Regions from separate parts of the Rhizobium sp. C104 genome, predicted to be linked through region 1. Evidence: predicted binding sites of a transcription regulator. Region 1 holds the regulator's gene; each other region holds the start of a gene.
What was found. The regulator LexA, encoded in region 1, represses DNA repair genes until DNA is damaged. The targets are predictions, from matches to a motif close to TGTTCNNNNTGTGTTCNG.
Positions count from the first base shown of each region.

Region 2: a site for LexA is predicted at 1,397-1,414, ahead of ruvC (crossover junction endodeoxyribonuclease RuvC). Genes of this name have one in related genera too.
Region 3: a site for LexA is predicted at 1,237-1,254, ahead of MF410_RS16185 (ATP-dependent helicase). Genes of this name have one in related genera too.

Region 1 covers NZ_CP092348.1:1,558,958-1,561,222, forward strand. Annotated here, with positions in the region: gene MF410_RS08825 (VOC family protein) at 1-486, opposite strand, end outside; gene lexA (transcriptional repressor LexA) at 683-1,402, shown strand; partial or broken gene MF410_RS08835 (ComEC/Rec2 family competence protein) at 1,383-2,265, opposite strand, start outside.
Region 2 covers NZ_CP092348.1:4,462,276-4,464,540, reverse strand. Annotated here, with positions in the region: gene MF410_RS23005 (methyl-accepting chemotaxis protein) at 1-1,218, opposite strand, end outside; gene ruvC (crossover junction endodeoxyribonuclease RuvC) at 1,456-1,965, shown strand; gene MF410_RS22995 (AbrB/MazE/SpoVT family DNA-binding domain-containing protein) at 2,023-2,265, shown strand, end outside.
Region 3 covers NZ_CP092348.1:3,029,742-3,032,006, reverse strand. Annotated here, with positions in the region: gene MF410_RS16185 (ATP-dependent helicase) at 1-1,189, opposite strand, end outside; gene MF410_RS16180 (hypothetical protein) at 1,296-1,562, opposite strand; gene MF410_RS16175 (BON domain-containing protein) at 1,739-1,999, shown strand; gene MF410_RS16170 (hypothetical protein) at 2,058-2,265, shown strand, end outside.

The DNA of each region.
Region 1 (2,265 bases):
GATGCGCTGGCAGGTAAAGAGAAAGAAGTCCGGCGCACGCAGATCCGCTGCAAAGGCCAGTTTGAAGCTGCCGACGCTTTCGGAACCGTCCGGCATCTTCATTGGCCGGCTGAACTCCAGCATCTCGCCGGCGCTCGATCCGCCGGCAGCGAAGTGCCGATGATCGTGGCCGGCATCCTCGGTGCCGAAAACCACCGCCGAAAGCCCCTCATCGCCGCAACGGAAGCGGAAGGCCCGGTTGCGGGCGGTGAAGACATTCCCTTGCCGCGCCGAGGCCTCGCTCTCCTCGACGCTGGCGATACCGAGCGGCTCCAGATAGGTCTTGTCGGCGAAGAAGACACAGGCATTCTCCGTTCCGAAGGGATGGCGGGCATCGGCGGCAACCGTGAAGCCGAGCTTGCCGAGCCGCTCGCGGGCCAGATCGATATTGACGACGGGCAGCACGACATGATCCAGCGGGTGCGGTTTGGCGGAACGCTCGTTCATCATATCCCTCCCTCAAACGATAAGAGATGTGCGACAGCACCACCCCCAATGCAAGACATGTGTGCCAATCCGGCGAATGAAAATAAAAATCTCAAAGAGTTGGCGGCAAGTTTTACGGAAATTTAGCTACTTGCAGAACACATATGGAACATATAGTGTCTGTTCTGGATTTGTTTCAATCAGGGGTCACACGCCGATGCTCACGCGCAAACAACAGGAGCTTCTCCTTTTCATTCATGAGCGCATGAAGGAATCCGGCGTTCCGCCATCTTTCGACGAGATGAAGGATGCCCTGGATCTGGCCTCCAAATCCGGCATTCATCGCCTGATTACAGCGCTCGAAGAACGCGGTTTCATTCGCCGCCTACCGAACCGCGCCAGGGCGCTCGAGGTCATCAAGCTTCCCGAAGCCTATAGTCCCAGCATCCAGCCCCGGCGCGGCTTTTCGCCGAGCGTCATCGAAGGCAGCCTCGGCAAGCCCCAGCCGGTCGCCGCCCCCGCGCCTGTAAAACCCGTCGCCGACAACGGCAACTCGGTCTCGGTGCCGGTCATGGGCCGAATCGCTGCCGGTGTTCCGATCTCGGCAATCCAGAACAATACCCACGACATCGTCGTTCCCGCCGACATGCTCGGCTCCGGTGAACATTATGCGCTCGAGGTGAAGGGCGATTCGATGATCGACGCCGGCATCTTCGACGGCGACACGGTGATCATCCGCAACGGCAGCACCGCAAGCCCCGGCGACATCGTCGTTGCCCTCGTCGATGACGAGGAAGCGACGCTGAAGCGCTTCCGCCGCAAGGGCGCCTCGATCGCGCTTGAGGCGGCCAACCCGGCTTACGAGACCCGGATCTTTGGGCCCGACCGCGTCAAGGTGCAGGGCAAGCTCGTCGGCCTCATTCGCCGCTATCACTGACACTGGACAGGCCGGATTCGGTAAAACTGTTGCTGCGCCAGTCATAGGCGCGCTGGCGCATCCATGGCCGCGACAGCGTTTCGAATGCGGTTGCGACCTCCAGGCCGGTATCTGCGAAGCGCAGCTCGAGGGAACCGGTCTTGCGCAGCGTCTCACCGGTGAAGAGCGTCGCGCCTGAGCGGCAGCTGTTGAAACGCAGGCGGACCGGCGTCACGACGATATCGGCTGCATCGCAGGCCGGGCCGAGATAAGCGGCATTGTCGATGATGCTTACCACACGGCCATTGCCAAGCCTTGATATGCACCAGGCCTTTTTGACGCAGGAGAAGCGGTTTGTTTCACCGCCCGCGGCGGCCCCCCGCATCGCTGTCCTTGCTTCATTCTGTTGCTCGCGGGAAAGCCTGACGCGTCGGTCTTCCCCTCCGGCGGGATAGCGGGGCCACCCAGCATCTTCGGCGGGTGATGCGTCGGCAGGACCAGCGCTCTTTGCCACTGGTCGAAGATGAAATCCGGCGGGTTTTCACGATTGGAAGCCATTGCCGCGGTCTCGACGAGCGCGACCAGACCGCCATCCTCCGAAATCACCAGATCCGGCGGCCGGGAAACCGGCAGAATCAACAGAATGAAGGTCGAAACGGCGAGGATTGCTGAGCCGGCATGGCGCAGCCGGGTGCGGAGCAGCGTCAGCAGCAGGAAGCCTGCCACGGCGATGGCGAAATACCAGGCGGGCAAGCGGCCGACGCCGATATCGCCGCCCCAGCCGGACACTGTCTTGGCGACCGCGATCACCAGATCAAGGCCGAAGCCGACCACCTTCCAGAGCGGAGCGTCCAGACCGAACGGCATGAGCAACATCGCCAGCA
Region 2 (2,265 bases), 1.6 Mb from region 1:
GCCGATCTCGTCCTTGCGGTTCAGGCTGCCGATCTCGCTGTCGAGCTTGCCGTCGGCGACGTCGCGGGTCACACCGGCAAGCCGCGCAAGCGGCGAGAACAGGAAATTGGTGACCAGCCCGGTGGCGACTGCCATGACGACGAGCACGCCGATGCCGATCATGGTTAGCAAAGTGGCGATCTCGATCGAACCGGCATTGAGCTCACTGAGCAGCACGCTCTCGACGACAAGGAAACGGTCGCCGCGATAGTCAATACCGCGGACATAGGCGCGGGCCGCCCCATCCGCTCGGCTGAAATCGGCAACCGTCATCGCCGAACTGGCAAGCGCGTCCTTGATGAAAGTGAAGGGTGTCGCGTCGAGCGTCGCAAGCCTGCCGTTCGCGTCGAGCCCGATGGCCGACCCATCGCCGGAAACTATCGCCGCCCGCGCCGTGCTGCCCTGGACGATGCCTTTGGCAAGGATGCCGGTGACGATGTCGTCGCGCACCTTGAACAGGATGATGCCCTTGGCCGCCCCGAGCTTGACGATCGGCACGGCATAGAAGATCGCCGAATTGCCGCTGGCGGCATCGACGCGAAGGCCGGAAAAACCTGTCGGTGCGGCGTCATCGGTCGCTTTGGCGGTATTCTCGATTGCCTTGGCGAAAGCGATACCGGCGCCGGTTGGCTTCCACGCGTCCGTCTTCAGATTCTCGGCGAAGTCGTCTTGCTTCTTGTAGGAATAGAGGACGGTGCCGTCGAGATCGGCGATCAGCAGATCGCTGAAGGCGGTATCTGCGAGGTCGCGGGCGACTTCGCCCTGCGTCTTCTCGTGGTTCGAATAATAAAAGCCGCTCGGCCCTTCCGGCTTCATCAGTTTCTCGCGCTGATCCGCCGGGTTGGGATTGCTGGAGATGAAAATCTTCTTCAACTCGGCGCGGGCATCGCCGGAGGTCTTCTCGATCGTCTTCCAACCGCTTTTCAGGCTGGTGATCGACATCTGCAGCGCTTCGATGCGCGCAATCGACGTTGCCTGGTTTTCAAGCTGCGTCAGTTGATCCTGCAGCATGTCACCGCGAAAGATCAGCACGCTCTCCTTGGCTTTCAGCGCCTGCTCGTCGGAGATCCGGCTGCTGGCGAAATAGGCAAGCACGTCGATTACTGCGATCGACAGCACCGTCAGCAGAATGAATGTGGCGATGACCTTGAAGGACAGGGATTGAAATCTCTGTGCCATGTACGACGAACCCCTCTGAACACGCCTGCCGGCGTTGGCACGCAGCGCATGCCTGATCGACCGATCTTTTAAACAGAACATCGGGGCTCCTTGCGACACGAGACCCCCTTCGTATTTGACACTAGAATTCAAGCATCTGTTTTAATTCGCGGTAAATGGACCGGCTTAAAACCGAGAATGTTTTTGTTTTGTTCACATATCGGTGGCAGTTATTTCGTAGTCGCTATAGGTTGAAGCATGCAAAATACGATTCGCATCGTCGGCATCGATCCCGGCCTTCGCCGCACCGGCTGGGGAATCATCGACACACTTGGCAATTCCCTGCGCTTTGTCGCCTCCGGAACCGTGACATCCGACGGTGACATGGACCTTGCCTCTCGCCTCTGCCAGCTGCATGACGGCTTGGCGGAGGTCGTCCACACTTACAAGCCGGATGAAGCCGCCGTCGAACAGACCTTCGTCAACAAGGATGCGGTGGCGACCCTGAAGCTTGGCCAGGCCCGCGGCATTGCCATGCTGGTGCCGGCCCGCGCCGGTCTGCGGGTCTCCGAATATGCTCCGAACGCCGTGAAGAAGGCCGTCATCGGCGTCGGCCACGGCGAAAAGCACCAGATCCACATGATGTTGAAGATCCTGATGCCGAAGGTCGAATTCAAAGGCGATGACGCTGCCGACGCCCTGGCGATCGCCATTTGCCATGCCCACAATCGCGGCAGCAACCGGATGCGGGAAGCGCTGGCCGGCTAATCTGTTCTTGACTTGTTCCAACAGTAAGGATAATTCTTACTTCGAAGGAGCAGCAAGATGCGCGTGACGTCCAAAGGCCAGGTCACCATTCCTCGCGATCTTAGAGAGCTTGCGGGCATCAAGGCCAACAGCGAGGTCATCTTCTCGATCGAGAACGGCAAGCTCGTTCTCTCGCCGAAGAACGGCAAGCAGGAGATCGAGGATCGGGGCCGGCTGGACCGTTTCCTGCAGACGATCCGTCGGCTCGAGGGAACTGGCGATCAGGCGATTGATGCCGAAGACCTCATGTCGATGACCCGT
Region 3 (2,265 bases), 1.5 Mb from region 1:
CGAACTTGACGAAGGGAATGTTGCGCCGTGTCAGCTCGACCTCCAGCGGCCCGCTGTGATGCGAGGCGCGGAAGAGTACGGCCTGCTGCTTGAGCGTCAGGCCTTCCTCGCGGTTGTCGAGCACCATGTCGGCGATATAACGCGCCTGGTCAGCCTCGTCGCGCACCGTGACGAGGCGCGGCCGCTCGGCAGATTGCCGCTCGGTCCAGAGGTTCTTGGTGAAGCGCTCCGAGGCGAGATCGATGACGGCGTTGGCCGCCGCAAGGATCGGCTGCGTCGAGCGATAGTTGCGGTCGAGCGTGACGATATTGGCGGCCGGGCTGAAGGCGGCGGGAAAATCGAGGATGTTGCGCACCGTCGCCGCGCGAAAGGAATAGATCGACTGCGCATCGTCACCGACGACCGTCAGCCCCTGGCCTTGGGGTTTCAGCGCGAGCAGGATCGAGGCCTGCAGCCGGTTGGTGTCCTGATATTCGTCGACCAGCACATGGTCGAAGCGGCTGCCGATATCCTCGGCAATCACGCTCTCGCCGACCATCTGCGCCCAGTAGAGCAAGAGGTCGTCGTAATCGAGCACGTTCTGGCTCTGCTTCGCCTCGACATAACAGGCGAAAAGCTCGCGCAGCTGTTTCTCCCAGGCCGCGCACCAGGGAAAAGCGTCGCGCAGCACCTGATCGAGTGCCGTTTCCGAGTTCACTGCCCGGGAATAGATGGCAAGGCAGGTGCCTTTGGCCGGAAACCGGCTTTCCGTTTTGGAGAAGCCGAGATCGTGCCGGATGAGGTTCATCAGGTCGGCGCTGTCTTCGCGGTCGTGGATGGTGAAATCGGCATCGAGGCCGATCTGCTGCGCATAATCGCGCAACAGCCGCGCGCCAATACCGTGGAAAGTGCCGGACCAGTGAAGCGCATCGGCCATGACGCCGGCGTTCGTGCCCAGCACATCCCGGCAGATGCGCTCGACGCGCCGCGCCATCTCGGCGGCGGCCCGCCGCGAGAAGGTCATCAGCAGGATGCGGCGGGGATCGGCGCCCTTGACGATGAGATGGGCGACCCGATGCGCCAGCGTATTGGTCTTGCCCGAGCCGGCGCCGGCAATGACCAGCAGCGGCCCGGCAATATGGCTGCCGTCGGTGAGCGTGCCATGCTCGACGGCCATGCGCTGCTGGGGATTGAGCTTTTCGAGATACATCCAGCCGTCCGGTCGGGCTTCCGCAGAATCACTGCGGAAAGATTAGATGTTCCTTGAATGTTCGCGATTTCAGCCGCTGTCAAGCATTCTGGCGCAGAGGGGTGCCTCAATCGGGGAAATCCGGCCCTACCACGCGCCGCACCAGCTTCAGGCTGCGATCTGGCTGAAGAATGTAGGTTTCCTCGACGCGCTGGCCGGTCCCGTCGTAGAACTGGTGGTGGACGGCGCTGCCGACCGGCGATTTGGTCAGTTTCGTTCGCGGCTGGCCGCCATAGGTGATGCTGCCGGGAATGGGGTCCAACGCCGGACTATCGGCCGACGAGCAGCCGGCCAGCAACACTCCGGCAAACAAAACGGGCAGCAGCACTTTCATCACCGTCATCCTCTTTCGGCTGCAGAGAGATATGGAAGCCGCGGCACCTTTCGCCAAGGGTGGGCCAAGCCTGGCCCGCAGAAATCACGCGCGAATATCCGGTCGAGACCGGCGGGCCGCAACGAAAAGCGTTGTTGCGGCGTTAACCGGATATACCAACCTCAGGAGGCGCTTTGGTGATCGGGTATCCTTTATTCCCCGACCATGACGAACCCGGCCGACAAGGCCATGGCGATGCGGCGACACGTGCTTCGGTGGAGAGCGCTCTTCATGCCGCCGATGATCTCGACGCTGAGGAAATTGCTGTGAGCATGCTGGGCTCCTATGTCATTCTCGACGGTTTCGTGCGACGGCGCGGCGATGTCGAGCGGGCGGTCGCAATCGCCGAAAGCATCGTCGGCCGAGGTTATGTGCACAGTCGTCTGTTGCGGCGCTGAGGGAACCAAGTGCCCTTCCGCGGGTTGAAATGCCGGATCGAAACGCTGGAGACCCCTCATGCAGTCGCTTCCTCGCCTCTCGGCAGTCACCATGATATCGGCCGGCGTTTTTGCCGGTTCCGCTTATGCCTCGCTGGAAACCGGCACAAATTATTCGGCGCTGCCGAAGGACCAGGTCGCCCTCAATGAATATACCGGCGCCATCGCCTGCACGCCGGCAGAACCGCAGTATCTCCCCTCCTTCATCCGCGCCGGCGATGGCACGA